One region of the Bordetella saccharivorans genome, then DNA from elsewhere that is predicted to be linked to it. Evidence: predicted binding sites of a transcription regulator. Region 1 holds the regulator's gene; the other holds the start of a gene.
What was found. The regulator FliA, encoded in region 1, starts transcription of late flagellar genes. The targets are predictions, from matches to a motif close to CTAAAGTTTNNNNNNNNNNNGCCGNTA.
Positions count from the first base shown of each region.

Region 2: a site for FliA is predicted at 6,705-6,731, ahead of ACKTT0_RS11720 (DUF342 domain-containing protein). Genes of this name have one in related genera too.

Region 1 is NZ_BAAFZO010000001.1:3,979,585-3,991,095, reverse strand. Features, by position in the region: gene cheA (chemotaxis protein CheA) at 1-1,689, opposite strand, end outside; gene ACKTT0_RS19185 (response regulator) at 1,717-2,097, opposite strand; gene motB (flagellar motor protein MotB) at 2,100-3,038, opposite strand; gene motA (flagellar motor stator protein MotA) at 3,050-3,925, opposite strand; gene flhC (flagellar transcriptional regulator FlhC) at 4,065-4,643, opposite strand; gene flhD (flagellar transcriptional regulator FlhD) at 4,655-4,978, opposite strand; gene ACKTT0_RS19160 (RNA polymerase sigma factor FliA) at 5,321-6,055, shown strand; gene ACKTT0_RS19155 (FliC/FljB family flagellin) at 6,207-7,400, shown strand; gene lpdA (dihydrolipoyl dehydrogenase) at 7,653-9,479, opposite strand; gene aceF (dihydrolipoyllysine-residue acetyltransferase) at 9,492-11,198, opposite strand; gene aceE (pyruvate dehydrogenase (acetyl-transferring), homodimeric type) at 11,211-11,511, opposite strand, start outside.
Region 2 is NZ_BAAFZO010000001.1:2,446,903-2,458,413, forward strand. Features, by position in the region: gene ACKTT0_RS11695 (enoyl-CoA hydratase family protein) at 1-849, shown strand, start outside; gene ACKTT0_RS11700 (acyl-CoA dehydrogenase family protein) at 851-2,020, shown strand; gene ACKTT0_RS11705 (AMP-binding protein) at 2,056-3,696, shown strand; gene ACKTT0_RS11710 (acyl-CoA thioesterase) at 3,705-4,127, shown strand; gene ACKTT0_RS11715 (RidA family protein) at 4,132-4,539, shown strand; gene ACKTT0_RS11720 (DUF342 domain-containing protein) at 4,998-6,617, opposite strand; gene hemL (glutamate-1-semialdehyde 2,1-aminomutase) at 6,801-8,084, opposite strand; gene thiE (thiamine phosphate synthase) at 8,089-8,751, opposite strand; gene ACKTT0_RS11735 (bifunctional hydroxymethylpyrimidine kinase/phosphomethylpyrimidine kinase) at 8,748-9,557, opposite strand; gene ACKTT0_RS11740 (rubredoxin) at 9,714-9,878, shown strand; gene ACKTT0_RS11745 (YqgE/AlgH family protein) at 9,940-10,554, shown strand; gene ruvX (Holliday junction resolvase RuvX) at 10,547-10,942, shown strand; gene ACKTT0_RS11755 (lysophospholipid acyltransferase family protein) at 11,052-11,511, shown strand, end outside.

The DNA.
Region 1 (11,511 bases):
GTGGTTGAGCGGCAGGATGAACGTCTCGGCCCCTACCCGCACCGACATCCCGTCCAGGATGGCCAGGGTCAGCGGCAGGACGATGCGCGTGGTGGTGCCCTCGCCCGGCACGCACGACAACTGCACGTGTCCGCCCATGTCCTGGATATTGCGGCGCACCACGTCCATGCCCACGCCGCGCCCGGAAATATCGGTGACCTGTTCGGCGGTCGAAAAGCCCGGCGCGAAAATCAACTGCCAGAGCTCGTCGTCCGGCGTGTTCTCGCTGACCGACAGGCCCTGCGCCAGGGCCTTCCTGAGGATCTTCTCGCGGTTCAGGCCGGCGCCGTCGTCGCTGACCTCGATGACGATATTGCCGCCATTGTGCTCGGCCGACAGGATCAGTTGCCCGACCGGATCCTTGCCGGCCGCGATGCGCTTCTCGGGCGTCTCGATGCCGTGGTCCAGGCTGTTGCGCACCAGGTGCGTCAGCGGGTCGATGATCCGCTCGATCAGGCTCTTGTCCAGTTCGGTCGCGCGGCCATAGGTCTGCAGCTCGATCTGCTTGCCCATCTTGACCGCGATGTCGCGCACCAGCCGCGGGAAGCGGCTGAATACATAATCCATGGGCATCATGCGGATCGACATCACGGCTTCCTGCAGGTCGCGGGCATTGCGCTCGAGCTGCTCCATGCCGTTGAGCAGGCGGTCGTGCAGGACCGGGTCCAGCGTCGAGGCGGTTTGCGCCAGCATGGCCTGGGTGATGACCAGCTCGCCCACCAGGTTGATGACCTGGTCGACCTTCTCCACGCCTACCCGGATCGACGTGGATTCCTTGTCCACGTGCGCGGCGGAGGGCGCGCGCGCCTGCCGCTGCGCCGGCGCTGCCGCGGGCGGCGCGGCTTCGTGCGTCGGGGCCGGCGCGGGCGCCTGCGCGGCAAACCCGGCGGCCGCCCGTTCGGACTGCTCGAGCGCGCCGGCCGCCGGCCCGGCCGGCGCCGGCACCGGGGCGCGGCGCACGTCCAGCTGGTCGGCGTCCACGATGAAGCAGCAGACTGCCTCGATATCGCCGGACGAGCAGGTGCTGTCGACCCATACTGTCAGGCCGCCAGCCTCCCGCTCGTGCCTCAGGACCTTGCCCAGGTTGCCCATCTCGTCCACCAGGGATTGGGCATCCTTGTCCGAGACCCGGCCGATGCGTATCTGGAATGGCATCGAATCGTCGGCCGGCTCGGGCTGGACCGGCGCCGGCGCCGGAGCCTGCGGGACGGCTGGCGCCGCGGGCGGCTGTGCGACGGCGCCGGCCGCGCCATGCTCCTGCGCCAATTGCCGCAGCACGGCGCAGATGCGCTCGTAGACGGCCTCGTCGGGCTCTCCGGCGGCGCGATAGGTATCCAGTTGGCTTTTCAGCACGTCTTTTGTTTCCAGGAAAATGTCCACCATGTCCGCGCGCAGGGCCATCTCGCCGCGCCGGATCTCGTCGAGCAGGTTTTCCAGCAAATGCGTGGTGCCCGCCAGTTTCTGGAAGCAGCCGAAGGTGGCCGCGCCGCCCTTGATCGAATGCGCCGCCCGGAAAATGGCGTTCAACTGCTCGATATCGGGCGCGCTCACGTCCAGGCCCAGCAGCAATTGCTCCATTTCGGCGAGCAGCTCGTCGGCCTCGTCGAAAAAGGTCTCGTAAAACTGGCTGAGGTCCAGACCGGCGCTCATGATCCTGTGTCTTCCTGTCGAAATTGCTCAGGCGGCGCGCTGCTCGCCGAGCAGTTCCGCCGCCAACTCCACCAGCACGTCGGGCTCGACCGGCTTGTTCAGCCAGCCGCATACGCCCAGGCCGCGCGCCGCATCCTTGCTCTGCGCCGCCTGCTCGGTCGTCAGGACCAGCACGGGCAGTTCCTGGTAGCCCGGCTCGCCGCGCAACTCCTGTATCAGCGCCAGGCCGTCCATCACTGGCATGTTCCAGTCGCTCACCAGCAGGTCGATACGCTCGCCGCGCGCCAGCTCGAGCGCCTGGCGCCCGTCGGCGGCGGTCAGCACGCGCCACCCGGCGGCTCCCAGGGCCGCCTGGACAATCATCCGCATCGTCGCCGAATCGTCCACGACCAATATCGTTGCTGTCATGACTACCTTGCCGTCCCGGCCGCCGGCGGCGCTTGCGCCGCCGCCTCGTTCACTTCCCCGACGCTGCCGGCGCGCAGTTCCGCCGCCGTGGCGTTTTCCCGTTCGATCTGCGACTGGGTGCGGCGATTCAGCACGACCAGGCTGATACGCCGGTTAACGGCCGCATAGGGATCATCTTTAACCAGGCTCATGCTGGAAGACAGGCCCTGGATGCGCATCAGCTTGCCTTCGGCCATGCCGCCGGCGACCAGTTCCTGCCGCGAGGCATTGGCCCGGTCGGCGGACAGCTCCCAATTGCTGTAGGCGCGCTCGCCCCGGGCATACTGGGTGGCGTCGGTGTGGCCGGCGATGCTGACCTTGTTGGGCAATTCGTTGAGCACCGGCCCGAGCTCGCGCAGGATGTCGCGCATATACGGCCGGACCTCGGCGCTGCCGGTCGAGAACATCGGCCGGTTCTGGTTGTCCACGATCTGGATGCGCAGCCCTTCGGTGGTCATGTCGATCAGGAGCTGCGGCTTGAAATTCTTCAGCACGGGGTTTTCTTCCAGCATGCTGTCCAGCCGGTGCTTCAGGCGTTCCAGCGCGCGCCGGTCGCGCCGCTCGGCGTCGGACTGCACCTGCGCCTGCACCCGGCTGCCGTCCGCTTGCCGCACGTCGCCTTCGTCGTGCAAAGGGTCGCGGCCGCCGCCCGGGATGGCGCTGGTCTCGGCCGACGAGCTCGGCCCGCCGGTCAGGGCCACCCGCAACGGCATCCGGAAGTACTCCGCAATACCGCGCAATTCCTCTTTCGGCACAATGGCGATCAGCCACATGACCAGGAAGAACGCCATCATGGCGGTGATGAAATCCGCGTAGGCGATCTTCCAGCTGCCGCCATGCCGCGCGGCAGTCCGCCCGCGCTTGCGGCGGATCACCACCCGGTGGTTGTTCAGCGAACTCATCGGCCGCCCCTTCAGGCGCGGCCGGTGGCCGCCGACTTGGCCTGCCGCACGTGCTCTTCCAGCTCACCGAACGACGGACGGACGGCGGAGAACAGCACCTTGCGGCCGAATTCGACGGCCAGCTGCGGCGGGTAGCCGTTCATGCTGGCCAGCAGCGTCACCTTGATGCACTCCAGCACCTTGACAGACTCGGCGGTGCGCCGCTCCAGGCGCGAGGCCAGCGGCGCGACGAAGCCATAGGCCAGCAGCACCCCCAGGAAGGTGCCGACCATGGCCTTGGAAATCAGGTCGCCCAGCACGGCGGGCGGCTGGTCCACCGCGGCCAGCGCCTTGATCACCCCCAGCACGGCGGCCACGATGCCGAAGGCCGGCAGCGCATCGGCCACCTGGTGCAGCGCATGGCAGGGCACCTCGCGCTCGTGCCGGTAAGTCTCGATCTCCTCGTCCATCAGCGTCTCGATCTCGAACGAGCTCATGTTGCCGCTGATCATGATGCGCAGGTAATCGGTGATGAACTCCATCAGCTTGGCATCGCCGACGATGCGGGGATAGTCGCTGAAAATGGCGCTGGACTCCGGGTCCTCGATGTGCGATTCGATCGCCATCAGGCCTTCGCGGCGCGCCTTGTTCAGCAGCACATACAGCAGCGCCATGAGCTCCATGTAGACCTCCTTGCTGTATGGCGCGCTCTTGATGGCCTGCGGCAGCGCATGCCGCATCAAGAGCAGCGATTTGCGGCTGTTGCCCGCCAGGAAGGCCCCCAGCGCCGCGCCCGCGATCAAGGTCAGCTCGAACGGCTGGTACAGCGCCCCGAGATGCCCGCCCAGCCCGATGAAGCTGCCCACCACCGCGACGAGCACCACCGCATAACCAATAACAATCAACACATCAGGCCTCTGCCATCGAAGTCTAGAGTTGGCGACAATGATCCCCCGCCAACCCGGCTGCAAAAGCACGGGTTACGGGGCGTTTTGGGGGGCTTTTGGCCTATTTGGAGGGCCCGCCGTCGGCCGGCGGCGGGCGCGGCTAGCCGCGCATGGCGGCTGCCGCCGGGAGGGTGCGCTGCCCGGCCCGCGCCTTGGCGGCGGCGCGGGTCTTGCCGGCGCGTGGCGGCGGCCGGCAGATCGCGCAGACAAAATCGCCTTGCGGATCATGCGCATGCGCAATGAAATGGCCGCCGCACTGCCGGCAAGGCGACAACTGCAACATGCCACTATCGAAGAACCGCACCAGCATCCAGGCGCGCGTGAAGCTGAGCACCGGCTCGTCGGCCGGGCGCTCGGTCCCCGCGTGTTCCAGGTACAGCCGGTACGCATCGATGATGGCCCGGATGCCGCGGCTTTCGGTGCGTGTATTCAGGAAGCCGTAGACGTTATAGAACAGCGACGAATGGATATTCGGCAACCAGGTCATGAACCAGTCCACCGAGAACGGCAGCATGCCCTTCGGCGGGGAGCAGCCACGGATCTCGCGATACAGCCGCGACAGGCGGTCGTGGCTGAGACTGGTTTCCGCCTCCAGGACCTGCAGGCGGGCGCCCAGGGAGATCATGGAGCTGGCCAACAGGATGTCGTCGGCCTCCTGGGAAACGCTCTTGCTAGCCATGGGACGCGGCATCAGGCCAACTGCTCGACCGGCTGGTTGGCCAGCAGGATGGTCGCATGGGCCTGCTGCAGCGCGCCGCCCAGGACGTCCTGGGTCAGCGCCGAAAGCAGGCTGTAGTCATCGAAACGGAACCGGCACAGCAGCGAGCTCGAGCTGGCCAGCTTCACCAATTGCGCGGGCGACAGGCGCGCCAGGATGTCGGCCACCTCGGCGCTGAACCCCAGGCGGAACATCGACGCGGCATAATCGTCGCGCAGCATGCGCTGGGCCAGCAGCAAATACGAAAGGTTGACTTCCCGGATATCGGCGAGCAAAGAATTGTCCGCGGTATTCACGCTTGTGGCTCCTAAAAACTTGACAATGCCGGAGCGGCAAAAGCCCCCGGCCGTATCGGCTCAAGATCCCATTGACCCGGCCCCGGCATCACTACAAACTGTATCTTTTGATACCAAAGCGAACGTAATCTACCATTGATCTTGTCAAATTTTATGACATTCATGGCCAAATATGGCGAAATTTCTGACTATCAGCAAAAAAAATACACTCAAGTTACATTCAGGTACCTGATTTGCCGAGGAAATACGTAAACAAACACGTAAAAGCTTTTGTGTTTGTTTAAATGAAAAACGCATGCTTGCCGACAATCTCCTGCTTGAACGAGATGCCGACGGATACGCATGCCCCACGCAGATGACAGCCTGGTCCGGTACGCGCCGCTGGTCCGCAGACTGGCGCTGCAGATGCTGGCGCGGCTGCCCGCCAGCGTCCAGCTCGACGACCTGGTCCAGGCCGGCATGATCGGCCTGCTCGACGCGCTGCGGCGCTACCAGGAAACGCCCGACGCCCAGTTTGAAACCTACGCCACCGCCCGCATCCGCGGCGCCATGCTCGACGAACTGCGCAGCCAGGACTGGCTGCCGCGCAGCGTGCGCAGCAAGGGCAAGCGCATCGAGGCCGCCATCCAGCGCAAGGAGCAAGAGCTGATGCGGCCACCGTCCGACGGCGAGATCGCCGACGCGCTGGAGGTGCCGCTGGACGAATACCAGGCCATGCTGAACGATGCGCGCGGCATCCAGATCCTCCATTACGACGAGCTGGGCGAACCCGGCGAACCCGGCTGGCACGACGTGCCGGCGGACGCCTCGCACAGCCCGCTGGATGCCCTGCTGGCCGCCGATCTGCGGCGGGCGCTGATCGAGGCCATCGAGACCCTGCCGGAACGCGAGAAGCTGGTGCTGTCGCTGTGCTACGAGCAGGGACTGAACCTGAAGGAGATCGGCGCGGTCCTGGGAGTGACCGAGGCGCGCGTCTGCCAACTGCGCACCCAGGCCACTGCCCGCATCCGCGCCCGCCTGCGCGACGGCGCCTGGCAGCAGTTGCCGGCCGAGGCCCACCTGGCCCAGGTGCTGTAATCGCGCCCCGCCCTGCCGGCGGCGGATTCTGCGGCCACGCGCTTAAGTTCATCACGGCCGCGCCGTTACCCAGGCTAGCGGGACATCCGGCCCGCCAATGGGCGGCCTCGCTGCCCAGTTTGAAGAAGCCTTTCTCTCTTGGGAGCTATCCATGGCTGCAGTCATCAACACCAACTACTTGTCGCTGGTTGCGCAGAACAACCTCAACAAGTCCCAATCCGCTCTGGGCTCCGCCATCGAGCGCCTGTCCTCCGGCCTGCGCATCAACAGCGCCAAGGACGACGCCGCCGGCCAGGCCATCGCCAACCGCTTCACCGCCAACGTGCGCGGCCTGACCCAGGCTGCCCGCAACGCCAACGACGGCATCTCGATCGCCCAGACGACCGAAGGCGCGCTGAACGAAATCAACAACAACCTGCAGCGTGTGCGTGAACTGGCCGTGCAGGCCGCCAACGGCACCAACTCGGCTTCGGACCTGAAGTCGATCCAGGACGAAATCCAGCAGCGCCTGGACGAAATCGACCGCGTGTCGGCCCAGACGCAGTTCAACGGCGTCAACGTGCTGGCCAAGGACAACAAGCTGACCATCCAGGTCGGCGCCAACGATGGCGAAACCATCACCATCGACCTGAAAGAAGTCACCGCCAAGACCCTGGGCCTGGACGGCTTCAACGTGTCGGGCCCGAAGGGCGCGCTGGCCAACCTGGCTGCCGCCGACTACCAGAAGGCTTATGGCGCGACGACCGCCGTCGCCGCCAACAGCGTGGCCGAAGGCACCGCCGGCGACCTGGCCGGCCGCCTGGGCGTGGCCGCGGGCAGCGTGACGGTGGGCACGGAGGCCCAGGCCGACGAGAACGGCAACTGGTTCGTCTCGGTCACCATCAATACCGCCGATGCCACGGAAATCAGCAACCTGCAGGCCAAGGGCTTCGACGTCGAATCGGGCGTTGCCAGCACCTACTACATCGCCCTGAACCCGCAGGACGCCGACACCACCACCACCGCCGGCACCGCCGCCTTCACGCTGGACACCGCCACGATCGACCTGAGCAGCCTGAGCAAGGGCGCCACCGACGGCGCGCTGGCCAAGCTGGACACCGCGCTGCAGAACATCGACACGCAGCGTAGCGCCCTGGGTGCCATCCAGAACCGCTTCGAGTCGACCATCGCCAACCTGAACAACACGGTCAACAACCTGTCGGCCGCGCGCTCGCGCATCGAAGATGCCGACTACGCGACCGAAGTGTCGAACATGACCAAGAGCCAGATCCTGCAACAGGCCGGCACCTCGGTGCTGGCGCAGGCCAACCAGGTTCCGCAGACGGTGCTGTCGCTGCTGCGTTAATCCGCGCAAACCCGGCCTATGCCGGGACCCAGGCGGGGCCATCCACAAGACGGCCCTGCCCCGCAACGGCTGGATGCCTGTCATCCAGCCGTTTTTTATTTTGGGCTTTCATTGGAGGTGCCAGACACCCTTCAGGGTGTCTGGCACCTCTAAAACCTGGCACGATCCCGCGCGCCTGGCGCCGGCCACAGCGGGTACCCCCCAAAAAAAAGCCGCCCATCGGGCGGCTTTTTTCCTGCTGCGGCCAGCCGGTCACTTCTTCCGCATCGGTGGCAGGTCGGTGCAGACACCTTCGGCCACTTCGGCCGCCATGCCCACCGATTCTCCCAGCGTGGGATGGGGGTGGATGGTCTTGCCGATGTCCACCATGTCGGCGCCCATCTCGATCGCCAGGGCGACTTCGCTGATGAGGTCGCCGGCATGGGTGCCGACGATGCCGCCGCCGAGGATGCGGTGGCTTTCCGCGTCGAACAGCAGCTTGGTGAAGCCCTCGTCGCGGCCGTTGGCGATGGCGCGGCCGGAGGCGGCCCAGGGGAACAGGCCCTTCTCGACCTTGATGCCCTGCTTCCTGGCCTCGTCCTCGGTCAGGCCGACCCAGGCCACTTCCGGATCGGTGTAGGCCACCGACGGGATGACGCGCGCGTCGAAGAACGACTTCTCGCCGGCGGCGGCCTCGGCCGCCACATGGCCTTCGTGGACCGCCTTGTGGGCCAGCATGGGCTGGCCGACGATATCGCCGATGGCGAAGATGTGCGGCACGTTGGTGCGCATCTGGCGGTCCACTTCGATGAAGCCGCGCTCGGTGACCGCAATGCCGGCCTTGTCGGCGCCGATCTTCTTGCCGTTGGGGCTGCGGCCGACGGCCTGCAGCACCAGGTCGTAGCGCTGCGGCTCCTTGGGCGCGCCCTCGCCCTCGAACGTGACGTAGATGCCGTCCTTCTTGGCCTCGGCGCCCACCGTCTTGGTCTTGAGCATGATGTTGTCGAAGCGGGCCGCGTTCATCTTCTGCCAGACCTTGACCAGGTCGCGGTCGGCGCCCTGCATCAGGCCGTCCAGCATTTCGACCACATCCAGGCGCGCGCCCAGGGTGGAATACACGGTGCCCATTTCCAGGCCGATGATGCCGCCGCCGATGATCAGCATCTTCTTGGGAATGGCGCGCAGCTGCAGCGCGCCGGTGGAATCGACGATGCGCTCGTCGTCCGGCAGGAACGGCAGCTTCACCGACTGGCTGCCGGCGGCGATGATGGCGTTCTTGAAGCGGATGGTCTGGGTCTTGCCGTCGGCGCCCTTGACGGCCAGGTGGTGCGGATCGGCGAACTCGCCCACGCCGGTCACCACCTTGACCTTGCGGGCGCGGGCCATGCCGGCCAGGCCGCCAGTCAGCTTGGCGACCACGCTGTCCTTGTAGCCGCGCAGCTTGCCCAGGTCGATCTTCGGCTCGCCGAAGCTGATGCCGTGGGCGGCCAGGGCGCGCGCCTCGTCGATGACGGCGGCGTTGTGCAGTAGGGCCTTGGACGGAATGCAGCCAACGTTCAGGCAGACGCCGCCCAGGGTCTCGTAGCGCTCGACCAGCACGGTGGACAGCCCCAGGTCGGCGGCGCGGAAGGCCGCCGAATAGCCGCCGGGGCCGGCGCCCAGCACCACCACGTCGCATTCGACATCGGCGGCGCCGCTGTAGGACGCGGCGGCCGGGGCGGCAGCGGCTTGCTTGGGCGGCGCCGGCTGCTTGTCCGAGGCCTGCGCCTGCTTATCGGTGTCAGACACCCTCTGGGTGTCTGACACCTGAGAACCCTGAGAGGCCGATTCCCCCTGGGTGTCTGACACCTGGCCTGCTTCCGCGGCCTCGACCTCCAGGATCACCTTGCCTTCCGACACCTTGTCGCCGACCTTCACCTTCACCGACTTCACCACCCCGCCCGCCGAGGCCGGGATCTCCATCGACGCCTTGTCCGACTCCACCGTGATCAGGCTCTGCTCCGCCTTGATCGTGTCGCCTTCGTTCACCAGCACCTCGATGACTTCCACTTCCTTGAAGTCGCCGATGTCCGGCACCTTGATTTCCACGAGTTTGCTCATGACGGCTCCCGGTTACAGCGCAATGCGGCGGAAATCGGCCAGCAGCTGGCCCAGGTAGGCATTGAAGCGCGCGGCCGCGGCGCCGTCGATGACGCGATGGTCGTACGACAGCGACAGCGGCAGGGTCAGGCGCGGCACGAACTGCTTGCCGTCCCACACCGGCTTGTGGGCCGAGCGCGAGACGCCCAGGATGGCCACCTCGGGAGCATTGATGATGGGCGTGAAATGGGTGCCGCCGATGCCGCCCAGCGACGAGATCGAGAAGCAGCCGCCCTGCATCTCGGCCGGCGAGATCTTGCCGTCGCGGGCCTTCTTGGACAGCTCGCCCATTTCCTTGGCGATATCCAGGATGCCCTTCTTGTCGGCGTCGCGGATCACCGGCACCACCAGCCCGTTGGGCGTGTCGGCCGCGAAGCCGATGTGGTAGTACTGCTTGTAGATCAGCTGGTCGCCGTCGAGCGAGGCATTGAACTCGGGGAACTTCTTCAGCGCCGCCACTACCGCCTTGATCAGGAACGCCAGCATGGTGACCTTGATGCCCGCCTTCTCGTTTTCCTTGTTCAGGGTGACGCGCAGCGCCTCCAGGTCGGTGATGTCCGCCTCGTCATTGTTGGTGACGTGGGGAATCATGACCCAGTTGCGGTGCAGGTTGGCGCCGGAGATCTTCTTGATGCGCGACAGCGGCTTGGCTTCGATCGGCCCGAACTTGGTGAAATCGATCTGCGGCCACGGCAGCAGGCCGAGCGCCGCGCCGTCGGCGCCGCCCGTGGCGGCGGCGGGCGCGGACAGCGCCTGCTTCACATAGGCGCGCACGTCGTCCGCGGTGATGCGGTCCTTGCGGCCGCTGCCCTTGACCTTGCTCAGGTTGACACCGAGCTCGCGGGCGAACTTGCGCACCGAGGGCGAGGCGTGCGGCAACTGGCCCGGCTTGAGGCCGGGGTCTTCCAGCGCGGCGGTCGGCGACGGCCGGGCGCCGGCGGCTTTGTCGGTCGCTTGCTGCGGCGCCGCGCCGGCGCTGTCAGACACCTGTTGCTGGCCTTGGGTATCGGGCGCCTGCCGCTGGGCGGGCGCCTGGGCTTTTTGCGGCGCGGCCTGCGCGCCGCCCTGGCCTTCCACCACCACGATGGCGCTGCCCTTGGACACCTTGTCGCCCACCTTGACCTTGACTTCCTTGACCACGCCGCCGGCCGAGGCCGGGATCTCCATCGAGGCCTTGTCGGACTCGACCGTGATCAGGCTCTGCTCCGCCTTGATGGTGTCGCCCACCGCGACCATGACCTCGATGACTTCCACTTCCTTGAAGTCGCCGATATCCGGCACGGTCACTTCGGTAGTGCCGCCGGCCGGCTCGACGTCCGGGGCCTCCTCGGTCTGGCCCTGGGTCTTCGGAGCCGGCGCCGGCTGGTTGTCCGACGCCTGGGCCTGCTTACTGGGCGCGGTGTCAGACACCCCCTGGGTGTCTGACACCTGGGCTGCGTCGCCGGCCTCGACCTCCAGGATCACCTTGCCTTCCGACACCTTGTCGCCAACCTTCACCTTCACCGACTTCACCACCCCGCCCGCCGAGGCCGGAATCTCCATCGATGCCTTGTCCGACTCCACCGTGATCAGGCTTTGCTCCGCCTCGATCGCGTCGCCTTCGTTCACCAGCACCTCGATGACTTCCACTTCCTTGAAGTCGCCGATGTCCGGCACCTTGATTTCCACGAGTTTGCTCATGACTGTTTACCTTCAGGCGTGGTGCGGGTTGGCTTTTTCAGGGTTGATGCCATATTTCTTGATGGCCTCGGCCACCTTGGCGGCGGGGATCGTGCCGGCATCGGCCAGCTCGCGCAGCGCGGCCAGCACGACGAAATGGCGGTCGACCTCGAAGTGCTCGCGCAGCTTGTAGCGGAAGTCGGAACGGCCGAAGCCGTCGGTGCCCAGCACGCGGTACGAACGGCCCTTGGGCACGAACGGCCGGATCTGGTCGGCGAACAGCTTCATGTAGTCGGTCGAGGCGATGATCGGGCCCTCGGTCTTTTCCAACTGC
Region 2 (11,511 bases), 1.5 Mb from region 1:
GCGTCCCCCGAACACACCATGAAGCATCACCGGCGCCCCTATGCCGGCTATGCGGCCCGCACCTTCCTGTGGCAGGTGTCCGAAGACGGCAAGGTCGGCACCATCGTGCTGAACCGGCCGGACCGCAAGAACCCGCTGACCTTCGATTCCTACGCCGAATTGCGCGACCTGTTCCGCGGCCTGGTGTATGCCACCGACATCAAGGCGCTGGTGATCGCCGGCGCCGGCGGCAATTTCTGCTCGGGCGGCGACGTGCACGAGATCATCGGCCCCCTGACCCGCATGAGCATGCCCGAGCTGCTGGACTTCACCCGCATGACGGGCGACCTGGTCAAGGCGATGCGCGCCTGCCCGCAACCCATCGTGGCGGCCGTCGACGGCGTATGCGCCGGCGCCGGCGCCATGCTGGCCCTGGCGTCTGACCTGCGGCTGGGCACGCCGGCCGCCCGCACCGCTTTCCTGTTCACCCGGGTGGGCCTGGCCGGCGCCGACATGGGCGCCTGCACGCTGCTGCCGCGCGTGATCGGCCAGGGCCGCGCTTCGGAACTGCTGTACACCGGGCGCGCCATGAGCGCCGACGAAGGCGTGCAATGGGGGTTTTTCAACAGCCTGCATGACGGTGCCGGGCTGCTCGAGGCGGCCCAGGCGCTGGCCGCGCAGCTGGCGGCCGGCCCCACGTTCGCCCATGGCATCACCAAGAAATTGCTGCACCAGGAATGGAACATGGGCGTGGACGAGGCCATCGAGGCCGAGGCCGAGGCGCAGGCCATCTGCATGCAGACGCGCGACTTCCGCCGCGCCTACGAGGCCTTCGTGGCCAAGCGCAAACCCGTATTCGAGGGAGACTGACGTGGCCGATACCTCGTGGCTGGACTGGCCGTTCTTCGATGCGCGTCACCGCGCCATGGCGGGCGAGCTGGAGGCATGGTGCATCGACGCGCTGGCGGATATCGACCATCGTGACACCGATGCCGCCTGCCGCGCGCTGGTCGCGTCGCTGGGCCAGGCCGGCTGGCTGCGCTACTGCGTGCCGGCCGGCCCCGATGGCGCCTGGGGCGGGGCACTGCCGGAGATCGATTCGCGCATGGTGTGCATCCTGCGCGAGACCCTCGCGCGCCACGACGGCCTGGCCGATTTCGCGCTGGCCATGCAGGGCCTGGGCAGCGGCGCGATCGCGCTGATGGGGTCCGAGGAACTGCGCCGGCGCTATCTGCCGCGCGTGGCGGCCGGACAGGCCATCGCGGCGTTCGCCTTGTCCGAGCCGGACGCCGGGTCCGATGTGGCGGCGTTGGCATGCGCCGCGCGCGTCGACGGCGACCACTATGTGCTCGACGGCGCCAAGACCTGGATTTCCAACGGCGGCATCGCCGATTTCTATTGCGTATTCGCGCGCACCGGCGAGGCGCCGGGCGCGCGCGGCATCAGCGCCTTCGTGGTCGAGGCCGGCACGCCGGGTTTCGAGATTTCCGAGCGTATCGAGGTCATGGCGCCGCATCCGCTGGCCACGCTGACCTTCGACAATTGCCGCATCCCGGCCGCACAGCGGCTGGGCGAGCCCGGGCAGGGGTTCAAGCTGGCCATGATGACGCTGGACATTTTCCGCGCCTCGGTGGCCGCCGCCGCGCTGGGCTTCGCGCGCCGCGCGCTGGACGAGGCGCTGGGGCGCGCGCGCGGGCGCCGCATGTTCGGCCAGGCGCTGGCCGACCTGCAACTGACCCAGGCGGCGCTGGGCGAGATGGCCACCGCCATCGACGGCGCAGCGCTGCTGACCTACCGCGCGGCCTGGCTGCGCGATGTGCAGGGCAAGCGCACCACGCGCGAAGCGGCCATGGCCAAGATGGCCGCCACCGAGTCGGCGCAGGCGGTCATCGACCGCGCGCTGCAGATGTTCGGCGGGGCCGGCGTGGTATCGGGCATGCCGGTGGAAAAACTGTACCGGGAGATTCGCGCCCTGCGCATCTACGAAGGCGCGACCGAAGTCCAGAAACTGATCATAGCCAGAGAGCTGCTCAAGGCCTGAACGCAGCCGCTCACCGCATTGCCAAGGGGGATTTCATGGAACGTTCCGCACACCTGGATACCTACGCCCGGGATCACCTGCCCCCGGCTGACGAATGGCCCGAGTTCCTGCTCGACGGGCCGGACGTGGCGTATCCCGCCCGCTTCAATTGCGCGGTCGAGCTGGTCGATGCCGTGGTGGCGCGCGGCGACGGTGCGCGCGTGGCATTGCGCTGGCGCCGCGACGGCGGCGCGGCAACCATGACCTACGCTGAATTGCAGGCGCTCACCAACCGCGTGGCCCGCGTGCTGGTCGAGGACATGGGCCTGGTGCCTGGCAACCGCCTGCTGCTGCGCGGCCCCAACAACCCGATGATGGCGGCTGCCTGGCTGGCCGCCATCAAGGCCGGGCTGGTCACCGTGCCCACCATGCCGCTGCTGCGCGCCAAGGAACTGAAGCAGATCATCGACAAGGCCCAGGTGTCGGCCATGCTGTGCGACGCGCGGCTGGCCGAGGAGGCGCGGCACTGCATGCAGCCCGGGCACGAGCATTATTGCGGCGGGCTGGCGCAGATCATGCTGTTCAACGACCCCGCCGCGGACGCGCTGGACGCGCGCGCGGCGGCCAAGCCCGACGATTTCACGGCCTGCGACACGGCCTCCGACGATGTCTGCCTGATCGCCTTCACCAGCGGCACTACCGGCATGCCGAAGGGTTGCATGCATTTTCACCGCGATGTGCTGGCGATGTGCGACCTGTTCCCGCGCCATGTCATCAAGCCGGGCCCGGACGACATCTTCTGCGGCACGCCGCCGCTGGCCTTCACTTTCGGCCTGGGCGGGCTGCTGTGCTTCCCGCTGCGGGTGGGCGCCAGCACCGTGCTGGCCGAGAAGCTCACGCCGGACGGCCTGCTGGAACTGATCCAGGACTTCCGCGCCACGATCGTCTTCACCGCGCCGACGTTCTATCGCCAGATGGCGGCGCTGGCGGACAAGTACGACATCGGTTCGCTGAAGAAGAGCGTGTCCGCCGGCGAGGCCTTGCCCGACGCCACGCGCCAGCTCTGGAAGCAGGCCACCGGCATCGAGATGATCGACGGCATCGGCGGCACCGAGATGATCCACGTGTTTGTCTCCAGTCCGCCCGACCAGGTGCGGCCGGGCGCCATCGGCAAGGTGGTGCCCGGGTATGTGGCGTGCGTGGTGGACGAGAACATGCGGCCGGTGCCCAACGGTACGCCGGGACGGCTGGCGCTCAAGGGCCCCACGGGTTGCCGCTACCTGGCCGACGAACGCCAGCGCCGCTTCGTGCAGCAGGGCTGGAACCTGCCGGGCGACACCTTCGTGCAGGACGACGACGGCTACTTCTTCTACCAGGCGCGCAATGACGACATGATCGTCTCGGCCGGCTACAACATCGCCGGGCCGGAAGTCGAGGATGCCCTGCTGCGCCATGAGGCGGTCGCCGAGTGCGGCGTGGTGGGCGCGCCGGATGATGAACGCGGCCAGCTGGTCAAGGCGTTCGTGGTCCTCAAGCCAGGCTACGAGCCGGGGCCGGATATGGTCGCCGCGCTGCAGGCGTTCGTGAAGGCGGCCATCGCGCCCTACAAGTATCCGCGCGCGATTGTGTTCGTGGAATCGTTGCCGCGCACCGAGACCGGCAAGCTGCAGCGCTTCGCGCTGCGCAAGATGGCGTGAGGCCGGTCATGGCGGCGCCGTTCGTGAGCGAGGTGGAAGTGCGGTTCCGGCATTGCGACCCGGCCGGCATTGTGTTCTACCCACGCTATTTCGAGATGATCAACGACTTTGTCGAGGAATGGTTCGACAAGGGCATGGACTTGCCGTTCCATGCGTTGCATGTCGACCGGCAGATCGGCACGCCGCTGGTGTCGGTGCAATGCGATTTCTGCGCGCCCAGCCGCTGGCACGAGAAGCTGCGGCAGGAACTGGAAGTGCAGCGCATCGGCGGCGCCTCGTTCAGCGCGGCGGTGCGCTTCCTTGGGCCCGACGGCGCCACGCGCCTGGCCGCCGCGCTGACCATTGTCACGGTGGATCTGCGCAGCATGCGCTCCACGCCTCTTCCCGACGACCTGCGTCAGCGCATGCAGGCATTTCTTACTACAGGATGACTCCATGAAAATTCTGCAACCGCCCGGCTGGCTGCCGCCGCGGGGTTATTCGAACGGCGTGATGACGCAGGTGGCGGCGGGGGATCGCCTGCTGTTCGTGGGCGGCCAGATAGGCTGGAATGGCCAGCAGCAGTTCGAGACCGATGACTTCGCCGGACAGGTCCGGCAGACGCTGGTCAATATCGTGGCCATCCTGGCCGAGGGCGGGGCGGGGCCCGAGCACATCGTGCGCATGACCTGGTACGTGAAGGACAAGCGCGAGTACGTGGCTTCGTATCCCGAGATCGGCAAGCACTACCGGGAAGTGATCGGCCGGCATTTCCCGCCGATGACGGCGTTCCAGGTTGCCGACCTGATCGAGGATCGCGCCAAGGTGGAGATCGAGGTGACGGCGGTGGTGCCGGGGGGGTGATGCGATCGGGGTTTTTGCGGTGGGCGCGTGCGTGTTCGTAGGGAGTCCGGGGCGGGGCCGGGGCGTGCGGGACGGCCACGTCGCTCGGCTCGGGCGCGCCACCAGGCGCCCTCGGCCCCCTGCGGGGGCTGCCCTCGCTCCAACTGGCCGTCCCGCACGCCCCGGCCCCGCCTCGGACTCCCGGCAGCGGCATGCGCGGGGCCCGTCGGCCGATCGGCGCGGCTTTCGAACTCAAGGTGTCAGACAGGCGAAGGGTGTCTGACATCTTCTCGGAAGGCATTGGCGCCCATTCCCGCCGAATGACCGCTCGGCCCCACAGGTGTCAGACACCCTTTGGGTGTCTGACACCTTCCTCGAACGCATTGACGTCCATTCCCGCTGGATGACCGCTCGGCCCCGCAGGTGTCAGACACCCATAGGGTGTCTGACACCTTCTTCGAACGTATCGGTGCCCATCCCTAGCGTATGACGAGCTGGCCGGCTTCCAGGCCGGCCTTGCCGCCTACCTGGTCTTCGAGCAGGTGGGTCACCTTGATGCCTATTTGCAGCGTGGTGCCGCCGTAGAAACGCTTGGCCGCCGTGATGGTGGCCGATTGCAGCGGCTGCAGCTGGCGTTCCAGGGCGGCCTGCTGGCGGTCGAGGTCCTGCAGCGCGGCTGCGAGCCGGGCATGGGTGTTGGCGGCGCGCTCGCCGATGCCGCCGGCGGCCTTGCCGGGGTGCGTGCGCAGGAATTCCAGCAGCTTGTCCAGCTTGGCCCTCTCTTCGTCCAGCCGCTGGCGCTCCGCTTGCAGCGCGGCGCGGCGTGCATCGGCGTGCGGATCGAGCCCCACGCGCACTGAGGTCGCCACGCCGGCCATCGAACCCAGCGTGCCTGCCCGCACCGAGTGCAGAGCGCAGACCTCGCCGCCGGTGACCGCGCCCTGGTGCGAACCTGGCGGACCGACCGTCACGCTATGGCCCGCGATGACGCGGCTATTGCGGATTTCGCGCTCGGCCGCGACGTGCTGGCCGGCGCTTACCTCGGCGTTCTCGATGAAGCGCGCCTTGACCGATCCCGCGCATTGCACCTGGGCGGTGCGCGCCGCCTGGCCCCGTTCGCCGGGGGCCGCCTCCGCCATGCCGATGATGCCGCCGCTGACCGCCAGGCTGCCGCCGGCCTGGACCTGCGCGGCTTCGATCGTGCCGGCCACGACGATGTCGCCGCTGACCCGCACCGTCATGCCGCTGGTGATGTCGCCCTTCACACGCAGCGTGCCATCGAAATCGATGTTGCCGGTGTTCAGGTCCACCGCGGCCACCTCGACCACCGAGTTCACCTGGACGCCCTGCGGCAGCAACATCGGGGCGCCGGCCACCGCCGCGCGCAGGAGGCAGGGATCGTCATCGTCCACTGCCACCCCGGCCAAGCCGTCCGCGAAGGGCAGGTCGGGCACGGGCTCGGGGGCCACCGGCTGGCCGCAGACGTCCAGGCCGGCCGTGCCCGGCTCGGCCGGCACGCGCCGCATCAGCGGCGTGCCGGGCTGGACCAGCACCAGGCTGCCCAGCGCGCGATAGTCGACGGGCGCATTGTCGTCGTCGCGGCCCGCCGGCGGCCCGGCCTGCAGGCCGACGAAGCGGGTGGGCACGCCCGGCGTCGGCGGCGTGCCGCGGGCGATCACGAGGGCTTCGCAGCGGCCTTGGACCACGGCTTGGCTAACTGCTTCGGCGTCGATGCCGGCGACTACGTCCTGCGCGGCCATTCCGGCATGGATCTCGTCCGCCGTGATCGCCCGGCCGCCGCGCGGGGCCGTCAGCGTGAGCAGGGCGCTCATGCGGTCGGTCTCGATCTCGATGGAGAAGCTGCCGTCGTGCACGGCGCCGACCGGCGCTGTGACTGTGCCGGAGGTCTCGCGGCACTGCGCGCAGAACGCCGCCGCCTGGGCGGAGTCCAGCGCGTCGGAGGTCCAGCCGCCAGCCTGCGCCGCCGCCGCCAGGTCGTCCCAGGCCGGTGGTGGGGCCGAGGCATCGGCGGGCGCATACGTGGCCGACAACACGCGCGTGTCCGGGTCCAGCGCGAGCTGGAGCGGTTCGTTACCCATGGCTGCTCCTGTGCGGGCGCTCCAAGAGGAATTATTAATTAGTAAAACACAGAAATATTAAGTCATATAAGCGGCGCACGAGAGCTTTTTCGGCGTCGGGCGACGCAAATCAAGCGCGGAATTCGGGGAGCGGGGATGGCGTGCCAGGCACCCGGCGGTGCCCGGCAACGGTGTGGCGAGGGCCTAGGCCTTCATGCCGGCGAACACGGCCTCGGCGGCGTCCAGGGTGGCATCGATGACGGCGTCGTCGTGGGTGGCCGACACGAAGCCGGCCTCGTAGGCCGAGGGCGCGAAATGCACGCCGCGCTCCAGCATGGCGTGGAAGAACCGCTTGAAGGCGTCGACATCGCTGTCCGATACCTCCGCGAACGAGGTGGGCACGCTGTCGCGGAAGTACAGGCCGAACATGCCGCCGATGGCGTCGGCGGCGAACGGGATGCCGGCCGCCTGGGCGCGCTGCCGCAGGCCGTCGGTCAGGCGCAGCGTCTGGGCGGCCAGCCGCTCGTAGAAACCGGGCTGGCCGATCAGGCGCAGCGTGGCCAGCCCGGCCGCCACGGCGACCGGGTTGCCCGACAGGGTGCCGGCCTGGTAGACCCCGCCCAGCGGCGCCAGGTGGGCCATCAGGTCGGCGCGGCCGCCCACGGCGCCCACTGGCATGCCGCCGCCGATCACCTTGGCCAGCGTGGTCAGGTCGGGCTTGATGCCGGTCAGGCCCTGCACGCCCTGCGGGCCGACCCGGAAGCCGGTCATGACTTCGTCGAAGATCAGCACGGCGCCATGGCGCGTGCAGAGCTCGCGCAGGCCTTCCAGGAAGCCCGGCGCGGGCTTGATCAGGTTCATGTTGCCGGCCACCGGCTCGACGATCACGCAGGCGATGTCGGCGCCGTGCTCGGCGAAGGCCGCCTGCGCCGCCGCCAGGCTGTTGTATTCCAGGGTCAGCGTGTGCGAGACGAACTCGGGCGGCACGCCGGCCGAACTGGGGTTGCCGAAGGTGAGCAGGCCCGAGCCCGCCTTGACCAGCAGGCTGTCCGAGTGGCCGTGGTAACAGCCCTCGAACTTGACGATCTTGGCCCGCCCGGTCGCGCCGCGCGCCAGCCGGATGGCGGTCATGGTGGCCTCGGTGCCGGAACTGACCAGCCGCAGTTGGTCCAGCGAAGGCAGGCGCTGGATCAGGACTTCGGCCAGCTCCACTTCGGCGCGGGTGGGCGCCCCGAACGACAGGCCGTCGAGCGCGGCCGCGCGCACGGCCTCGACGACTTCGGGATGGGCGTGCCCCAGGATGGCCGGCCCCCAGGAGCCGACGTAGTCGATGTAGCGGGTGTCCTCTTCGTCCCACACGTACGGCCCTTGCGCGCGCTTGATGAAGCGCGGCGTGCCGCCCACCGAGCGGAAGGCCCGCACGGGCGAATTGACGCCGCCGGGAATGCTGCGGCAGGCGCGGTCGAAGAGTTCGGCGTTGCTGGACATGATGTTACGGCTTGGAGTTGGAGTGAAGGAAGGGCGCCGCGCAGGCCAGCGCGGCCGCCTTGATGTCGGGCGCCTCGAACAGGGCCGAGATGACGGCGATGCTGTCGGCGCCGGCCCGGACCGCCTGCGCGGCGTTGCCGGGCGTGATGCCGCCGATGGCTACCACGGCGGGGCGGGGTGCCGCGCCGCCGGCCGCCAGCGCGCGCGCCTGGCCGAGCAGTTCCAGCGGCGCGTGCACCGCCTGGGGCTTGGTGGGCGAGGGAAATACCGCGCCGAAAGCGATATAGTCGGCGCCGGCGTCGAGCAGCTCGCGGGCGCGCTGCAGGTCGTTGTAGCAGGACGCGCCGAGGATCAGGTCCGGGCCGGCCGCGGCGCGCGCCTGCGCCAGGTCGCCGTCGTCGCGCCCCAGGTGGGCGCCGTCGGCGCCGACTTCCAGCGCCAGGCGCCAGTGGTCGTTGACCAGGAACACCACCCCCAATTCGCGGCACAGCGGGGCCAGCGCGCGCGCCAGCGCGGCGCGCTGGGCGTCGCTGCATTGCTTGCTGCGCAGCTGCAGCGCGCGCATGCCCCCGGCGGCGGCTTCGCGCACGGCGGCGAGCAGGCGGCCGGCGTCGGTCCAGTCGGGCGTGACGCCGTACAGGCCGGCGGGAAAGCGCAGCGTGCTCATGGCGTGCCGATCCGGTTGGGAATGCGCCGGCCCATGCCCGCCAGGAAGGCCGCGCCCAGCGTTTCGTCGGCGTGGCGCAGGGCCTGTTCGACCGCCTTGGGCATCTCCAGCCCCTGGGCCAGCATGGCGGCCACCGCGGTGGCCGCCACGCCGCCGGTGTCGCCGTTGCGGTCCGGCGGGGCCTGCCAGGGCCAGGTGGCGGTTTCGCCGCTGGGGCCCAGCAATACGTTGGCCTGGTGCCCCGGGCGCACGGGCGCGCCGAGCACCAGCACCCACTGGGCGCCGCCGGCGACCAGCGCGTGCATGGGGCTGGGCGCGTCGCCGATGTCGATGTCGCCATCGGCATGCCATTGCGCCAGCCGCAGGTGCTCGACCACCACCAGGTCGGTCTGCGGCAGCACCAGCTCCAGCGTGGCCGCCAGCAGGTCGTCGGCGTCGTCCTGCGCAGCCGCGTCGTGCGCCGGCAGCCCGCGCTGGCCCAGGTGCAGCACCAGCGGCACCTGGCTGTAGTCGGCGGCGATCTGGGCGGCCACGCTGGCCGCCTCGGCGGTATGGAGGCCACCCACCTTGATCGCCTGGACCGGCATGTCCTCGAGCAGGCAGCGGGCCTGGTCGTCGAGCAGGTCGGGCGAGACGGGGTGGATTTCCTCGATGCCGGCGGTGTCCTGCACCGTCAGCGCCGTCGCGGCGGCCAGGGCATGGCAGCCCAGCCGCGCGCAGGTCACCGCGTCGGCCGGCAGCCCGTCGGCGCCGGAGGGGTCGACCGGGCCGAAAATCAGGATAAGGGGGGGAGTCACTGAGGCCACACGCTGCGTGAAAAGACGGGGCGGCTCCGGCTGCGTGGCGGCAAATCGGGCAACCCCTGTTGGGTTTCGGTAAGATTGCCCCATTCTAATGGATGCGACCCGTGCTTTGCCCGCTTCCGGGGCGGCGACGGTTGATGTAACAGAGAATAGAGAACTATGCGTACTTGGATGTGTCTGATCTGTGGCTGGGTATACGATGAAGAGGCTGGCTTGCCCGACGAAGGCATCGCCCCCGGCACCCGCTGGGAAGATGTCCCGCCGAACTGGGTGTGTCCCGAATGCGGTGCCCGCAAGGAAGACTTCGAACTGATGGAAATCTGATCGTGCGCAAGTCCGGGCCGTTCGCGGCGCGGCCGCTCGTGAAAGGCTCCAGGGGGTTGCCATGAAAGACGAAAACCACGACACGCACGACGACGATGCCGACGGCGGCAACGCCGATGCGCCGGCCACCGATTTTTCCAACCAGTTCCTGATCGCCATGCCGCACATGGTCGAAGGCAGCCTGGCCGGATCGGTCATTTATGTGTGCGAACACACCACGCGCGGCGCCCTGGGCCTGGTCATCAACCGGCCCACCGACCTGACCCTGGCCAGCCTGTTCGAGCGCATCGACCTCAAGCTCGAGATCCGTCCGGCCAAGGACGAGCCCGTGTTCTTCGGCGGCCCCGTGCAGACCGACCGCGGCTTCGTGCTGCACGCTCCGGCCGGCGACTACAGCTCCAGCATCAAGCTCGGCGACCTGGCCCTGACCACCTCGCGCGACGTGTTGCAGGCGGTGGCCGATGGCAACGGGCCGGCGCGCATGCTGGTCACGCTCGGCTACGCCGGGTGGGGCGCAGGCCAACTCGAAAGCGAAATGGCCCAGAATGCGTGGCTGAGCGTGGGCGCCGATGCCGACATCATCTTCGACGTGCCCCCCGAGGAACGCTATCCGGCCGCGCTGAAGCTGCTGGGCATCGATCCGGTCATGCTGTCCGGCGGCGCCGGGCATGCCTGAGGAAACCCTGCTGGCGTTCGATTTCGGCGAAAAGAAAATCGGCATCGCCATCGGCAACACCCTGACGCGCCAGGCGCGCCCGCTCGAGATCATTTTTTCCGAAACGCGCGAGGCGCGCTTCGGCCGCATCGCGCAACTGCTGCAGGAATGGCAGCCGCAGCGCGCGGTGGTCGGCCTGGCGCTGGCCGCCGATGGCGGCGAACAGCCCGCCACGGCGCGCTGCCGCCGGTTCGCCAACCAATTGCATGGGCGTTTCGGCCTGGCCGTCGAACTGGTCGACGAACGCGGCTCCAGCATGGAGGCCCAGCGGCTGCTGGGCACCCACGCGCCCGACGACGCCATGGCGGCGGCGGTGATCCTGCAACGCTATCTCGACGCCTTGCCGTGACGCCTGCCCGGCTCCTCCGTCATCCGCGCGACCGGTTCGCGGGTATGATGCTGGCCGGCCGGACGCGCGCCACGGGGGTGGCTGCCGGACCGGCCCGGGAGTCCTAGACTTGCTCAAGCTGCTGCGCGTCGTCCTGCGCCTTTTCCTGGTAATACCCTGGATTCTGTTCGGCCTGCTGTGCGTCGGGCTGGCCTACCCCTTCATGAGCCTGCCCGCGCGCGCCGGCCTGAACCGCTTCTGGTCGCGCTGCCTGATGCGCATGTGCGGCATCAAGGTGGTGGTCGGCGGCCAGGCGCTGCGCGACGGCCCGGTGCTGTGGGTGGCCAACCATGTGTCCTGGATCGACATTTTCGTGGTCAATTCGGTGCGCGCCACCGCCTTCGTGGCCAAGAGCGAGATCCGCGCCTGGCCCGTGATCGGCTGGCTGGCCGCCGGCGCCGGTACGCTGTTCATCGAGCGCGGCCAGCGCCATGCCGTGCATGCCGTCAGCGAGGCGGTGCAGGCGCGTTTCCGGCAAGGGGTGGCGGTGGGGCTGTTCCCGGAGGGCACCACCACCGAAGGCGACATGC